Regions from separate parts of the Sporolactobacillus sp. KGMB 08714 genome, predicted to be linked through region 1. Evidence: riboswitches for the same ligand, from Rfam matches in the RefSeq annotation. Region 1 holds a riboswitch; the other holds the start of a gene.
What was found. Region 1 has a riboswitch for fluoride ahead of Q6A92_RS16965 (MFS transporter). Riboswitches for the same ligand answer to the same signal wherever they lie in the genome.

Region 1 (3,297 bases):
CTAAGGGTATACTCATAAAAAATCAATTTATATGACTTTGGAATGTGCCGTGCCGGGGAATGCTATAGACACAGATCGTGATGAGAGGATGGTCTCATTGAAATATTTTAAAATTCTGCTCCTGTTCGTTCCTGTAAGTCTCCTATGCCGTTTTTTCCCTGTTCACCCCTTGTTGAATTTCCTTTTCCCCGCCCTTGCAATCATGCCGCTGTCTTTCTTCATCAGTGAAGCCACAGAGAGTCTCTCACTGAGGATCGGGCCTAAATCAGGCGGTTTTCTCAACGCCAGCTTCGGAAATCTGACCGAAATCATTATCAGTATTTTCGCGCTTCATTCCGGGCTTGTCGAACTGGTGAAAGCTTCCATTATCGGCTCTGTCCTCGGCAACAGCCTGATGGTGCTCGGAACGGCCGCCTTCATTGGCGGAATGAAATACAAGACGCAAAGGATCAACAGGCAGGCGATTGAGTTTTCAAGTACGATGTTTCTATTTGCTGCTCTGGCGCTGATTCTGCCTACCCTCATTGATATCGTTAAAGACAGCGGTCATCCGGACCGATTCAGCGAGAAGATCAGCCTATTTATTGCGGCGGCGATGCTGATGGTCTATGTTCTCGGGTTAATCTTCTCATTTTTCACGCATGCAGATCTGTTTTACACAGGCAAAGAGAAAAACATCATCGAGCGGAAGTGGCCGCTGAAACAGTCTCTGGGTATCTTGCTGGTATGCACCGTACTGGTAGCCGTAGAAAGTGATTTTTTTGTTTCGGCAATTGAAGAACTGTCGAAAATGTTCCGCATCAGCAAATTCTTTATCGGCATCATTCTTGTACCTGTTGTCGGGAATATTGCCGAATATGTTTCATCGATTCTGATGTCATTAAAAAATAAAATGGATATCGCCGTTGAGATAACGCTTGGTTCAAGTCTGCAGACCATTCTGTTCGTGATGCCGGTGCTTGTATTTATCAGCCTGTTCTTTGTCCCGATGGCGATAGACTTCAACATCTATGAACTGGTTGCTCTGGTCATATCGGTCCTGATCGCAAGCAGAGTCTCCGAAGACGGAAAATTGAACTGGATTGAAGGGGTACAGCTCATCGTTGTCTTTCTTGTTATTGCAGCATGTTTTTATGCGGTTTAATTTTAACGGCCCATCATTTCCCGGGGAAGATTGATGGCACTTCGATCATCTCATTTCACAGGATCGGAAAATCATCGCCGTGCGCCCCTTACTGACCACCGGCTCTATGTCATCCGCCAATCTGATCCCGCGCCTCAGAACCGGGTCGGCAATGCCCTTTTTAATCCCCTTTAAAAACTTCAGGATTACAAAAGATCGTCATCTCCCCGCAAAAAAATTAAACGGCTGGTTTCAGAGGCGTCCTAAAACAGACGCTGTCGGTCGCCAAATCTGTATCGTGACGAACGTTATCACCTAATTTAGTGAAGTCAGACCGCACAAGAATTTAAAAAAAAGATAATCCGTGCTATACTGTGCTTGTTGAGGAAAAATTATCGTTATGGATCCATTCCGGCGATCGTGAAGAAATGCCGATTGATTAGAAGATTAAAAAGTGATGAAGCTCACTTGAAATTGCTCGGACGGCTGATGGCTTCTACGTGATAGCGTAGAACTGTCAACCGTTTTTTTCATGCCTTTTTACAGCCGTTTGAGGTTAAAAAAGATGATTAAGGGACGGGAAATCATGAAATCAAGGTCAAAAAGATCAAGAGCTTTGAATTTTGTGCTGATCATTGGTGTCATGAGTTTTTTTGCGGATTTCACCTATGAGGGGGCACGAGGAATCGTCGGCCCTTATCTCGCCATTCTCGGTGCCGGCGCTTTTACCATCGCTTTTGTCACCGGATTCGGTGAATTCGTCGGTTATGCCTGGCGGATCATATCCGGGAATCTGAGCGATAAAACCGGTAAGTTCTGGCCGATCATGATTTTCGGATATGTGGTGCAAATGGCGTCCGTGCCTCTGCTCGCTCTGGCGGGAAACTGGCAGACGGCGGCGATTCTTATCGTTCTTGAGCGATTTGGCCGCGCAACCCGCAATCCCCCGCGCGATGTGATGCTGTCGCATGCCGCCAAAGAAATGGGATACGGATGGGCCTTCGGCGTCCATGAAGCGCTGGATCAATTCGGAGCTCTGTTCGGTCCGCTTGTCGCGGCGGGTATTTATGCCTGGCGCGGCGATTACAAGCTCACTTTTGCCATGATGATCATTCCGGCACTGACAATGCTTCTCCTTCTGGCAGTTGCCCGTTTTACCTATCCCCATCCGGAAGAGCTGGATGATACACCGCCCAACGTAAACACGCGGGGGCTTCCCCGCGTATTCTGGATCTATCTGACCGGCGCCGTCCTGGCCGCCGCCGGCTTTGCGGACTATCCCTTTATGGCCTATCATTTCCAAATGGTTCACAGTGTCTCTTCAGCCGATATCCCAATTTTCTATGCCATTGCGATGGGCGTCAGCGGAGCGGGATCGCTGCTTTTCGGGCGGCTTTTCGACCGATACGGCATCATTATTCTCATCCCTTTGACGATCCTTTCCGCTTTTATCGCCCCGCTCGTCTTTCTGGGCGGATTTTGGGTGGTCCTGATCGGGATTATCCTCTGGGGACTAGGCACCGGCGTCCACGAGTCGATTATTCCCGCAGCCGTCGCCCTGATGGTTCCGGTACAGCGGCGGGCCTCAGCTTATGGGCTGTTCACCGGCGCATACGGCATTTTCTGGTTCCTCGGAAGTCTGCTGATCGGCGCCTTATACGGCTTTTCCATCCAGGCTGTGATCGTATTCTCTATGATTGTGGAATTAAGTGCACTGCCTCTGTTTTTGCTTGTCAAGAAGCACAATTTTTAAAAATAATGATTTTCAGCGGCAAAGCTTATCGGATCAGAAACCCGATGAATCGGTTCAGCAGCGAATCAGTGATGTATTTCAGCTAAGATGATGTCCGGGAAGCGGTGCCTGCAGAAATCCATTTAATTTGTTTTGGATTTACGTAAAATGGCCGGAACCAGGCAAAATAGTTGCCGCTGATGATGACCGTAAAAGAGACGCCGCGGGCTTTTTTGCCGTTTTTCCAGATTCCGCTGTACTTCTTTTTGCCGTATCGGCTATTTGTTTTCCCGCTTTTTTCTTAAAAATAGAAAAGTTAATCCCCAATAAAGGATGAGTCCCAATCCGGTGAATAGCGCAATACTGATTTTCCCGCTGCCTCCCGCCATCCAGCCCGCCGTGGCAGGCACGCCGGTTTTCAAAATTAATCCTCTATAGGTGT
Region 2 (3,297 bases), on a different contig from region 1:
GCATCTACGGACAAAATACCGAAGACCTGTTTGCTCGGATCATGCTTGAGCAGAACAATGCTGATGCCCAGGAGCAATACACTGACGGCGGTTCCAATGAAGTCTCCTGTCCCGCGTCCCATCATGAATCCGAAAATGGCGAGGAAAGCATAGAGAGGGACGGCTTTCCGGACATCGATTAAGTCGCTGGTTACTCGGTCATGCCACCAGCTTTTTTTCAGAAACGAATAAATCAGAATCGGAATGGCGATCAACCGGATGATCAGCAGAGCGCTCCATCCGATAAAAGCACCGGACTCGCCGGTCTGGAAAATTTGATAGAGATAAAGAACCAGCAGGCTGACCACTTGCAGAATATAACCAGTCATCGCCAGCCGGGTTTCACGGACAACGCCGATCCATACCGTGAATAAAATCAAGGCCACATTGACCCATGATGGAATTAAATCCATTCCGCTGTTTCCTCCATATTCCGTAATTTAAGTTAAACTGAAAATAACCGCTAAAAGAGCAAATGTACCGGCAACGCCGAGGTATTCACTGATACGCAGCAGCCGGAGTTTGCCGATGGAAGACTCAATCCAGACAATTAATGCATCCAGGATCAAAAATTTGAAGAACAAAACCAGTTCTGCAGTCAGCAAATCGAGAAACGTCGCTGAAGATGCCAGCCCCCAGGGACCGAAAATGACATTCATCATGATCACGGACAGGACAAAAAATTTCATGGATCCGCCCCACTCAATCAGTGCAAGATCCGGTCCGCTGTAGTCATAAACGCGATTGGCATCGATCATCGAAAATTCCTGATGAGAACTTGGGTTATCGACAGGAATCCGTCCTGCTTCAGCCAGCAGCATCATAAAAAATGCGATAAAGAGAAAGATATGAATCGGAGAAAAGAACATACCGCCCATCGTCTTTGTCACATTGTAAGGAACCGTTGAATGTGCGGCAAATCCGACGCATAGCAGGACAAGAAACATGATCGGCTCGGTACAAAGCGATACAAAACGATTGCGTGTCGTTCCTACTCCCGCATACGGACTTCCTCCGGCGGTCGCTCCGGCGAGCAGAAAAAAGCCCCCCAGGCCAAGAATGAACCCTCCGGACAGCATATCTCCGGCAAAAGCCATGAAGAGAGGAAACGCCGTGAGGACCGGAATCAGCAAGGTAACGATTAGCGGAGCCGCAAAATAAATATAGGGGGCTGCAGAATAAATCCATCCGGCCGAATCAGGGACGACGCGTTCTTTATGAAATAATTTTAGAAAGTTCCAATACGGCTGAAAAATACTCGGCCCTTTCTTTCCCTGCACAAACTCTTTCCAGCGAGTTAATATTCCGCTTATCAGCGGGGCAAGAAGCAGCACGGTCAATAACTGAAGCAACTGCAAAAAAACGGCTTCCTGAAGAGAATGAACCACAAGGTAAACCCCCTCGTAACGATTAATGATAAATAAGGACCCGAAGGCCGGACGTTGCGCTGTAAATTGAAACTGTTCTTCCTCGGATCAAGGGACTGCGACATAAACGGCGGACTATAGCCTATAGCCCTCTTAACTGCCTTTTAGTGAACAGCCTCAAGTGAAAATGAAAATCATTTTTTCGATATCAAGCTAAAACATTTTACTTTTTTGATAAACACCGGACTCTTCTCCTCCCTGAAAAGTATTTCCACAGAAAATAGGGTAAAAGCTATACCTAAAACAGTGGGTTAGGAGCTCGCATGGAGTGCTGCACATGAAACATTTTCTGGAAAACCGATTTTAAGAAAAAAATGGCCCCTATTTTAATCAAAGATTAAAATAGGGGCCATTAGCATTCATTCATGCGTTAGGGTGAGCTCCATCACCAATTACGTATAGTAATTATAATGTCTGACCGATGATCTGTCAAAAATTTTTCAAAACAGAAAAACTTTAAATGATATCAAGGGTAATCACTAAATTTGATAATCAATGAAAGTTGTTTTATAAGAAACATGAAAAATTATGAAAGAGGATGTAGTCACATAAATGGTCACGAACTTAAATGATAACATTCTATTTTCCTGTTGATGCTCCAACTTAAGAAGACAATATGAACTATTTGAAAGCAATGAACAAGTTTATTTTGCTCACTGCTTTTATTTGTGAAAATAATTTTATCTTTTAGGGTTGCAATTTAGGCGAAGGCAGATTATATTGAGTACAGGAATAAAAGTTTCTTTAAAGAAACAAATATTCACTAAGCAAATAGGAGGCCAGAATAAATGTCTTACAAGGAAGGTGCAACGGCAACTGACAATGGATCTGCAGCCGGGGCTGTGTCAAAATTTAAGAGACGAGAGCATTCTGAATCCTTTAAAACAGCTATTGGGACGAAAAAAGGCTGGAGACAGGCACTTCCATTTGTCGGACCCGCCTTCATTGCAGCAGTTGCTTACATTGATCCGGGTAACTATGCAACGAACATTCAAGGCGGTTCACAGTATGGTTATTTGCTGCTATGGGTGGTGATTGTTTCCAATCTGATGGCGATTCTGATTCAGACTTTGTCATCAAAGCTGGGAATTGCCACTTCGCGCAATCTTCCGGAAGTTTTACGGGACGAGTGGAAACCAGGCGTTGCGATCTTTTATTGGATACAGGGTGAGATTATGGTCATGGCGACGGACCTGGCCGAATTTATTGGCGCTGCTCTTGGTTTCCATCTCGTCTTTGGACTGCCCATGATTCCTTCGGCAGTTCTGACAGCGATCTGTGCACTGCTCATTCTTGCCTTTCAAGTCAGAGGGTTCCGTCCACTTGAAATGGTGATCGCGACAATGGTTTTTATTGTGGTTATTGCTTTCAGTTGTGAAATTGCCTTTTCCATGCCACAGTTTGCGCCATTCATGGCCGGGTTCGTTCCCCATTTTCAGGGGGCGGGCAGTGTCATGCTTGCCGCCGGCATTTTGGGAGCAACGGTGATGCCTCACGCGATCTATATGCATTCGGGTCTGACGTGCCGGAGAGTCATTGGTAAAAATGCAAGTGAGAAAAAGAAAATCTTTCACTTTGAAATGGTCGATATTCTGATCGCGATGATTATTGCCGGATTGATTAATGCGATTATGCTGACAGTTGCTGCTTCAACATTTCACGGTCACATGGTGATTTCGGATCTGGATGTTGCTTTTAAACAATTTGGTAATTTTATTGCGCCGAGCGCCTCAATCCTGTTTGGCATCGGGCTGCTCTCGGCAGGCCTCTCGAGCTCATCCGTCGGGACACTGGCCGGCGACATCATGATGCAAGGTTTCATTCATAAGAG

Region 2: another riboswitch for fluoride. It lies ahead of Q6A92_RS04570 (respiratory chain complex I subunit 1 family protein); the one in region 1 lies ahead of Q6A92_RS16965 (MFS transporter).

What each region holds. Positions count from the first base shown of each region.
Region 1 covers NZ_JAUUBW010000046.1:438-3,734, forward strand. The annotation lists gene cax (calcium/proton exchanger) at 98-1,144, shown strand; fluoride riboswitch at 1,568-1,629, shown strand; gene Q6A92_RS16965 (MFS transporter) at 1,710-2,876, shown strand.
Region 2 covers NZ_JAUUBW010000008.1:43,846-47,142, reverse strand. The annotation lists gene Q6A92_RS04575 (hypothetical protein) at 1-452, opposite strand, end outside; gene Q6A92_RS04570 (respiratory chain complex I subunit 1 family protein) at 480-1,427, opposite strand; fluoride riboswitch at 1,803-1,865, opposite strand; gene Q6A92_RS04565 (Nramp family divalent metal transporter) at 2,309-3,297, shown strand, end outside.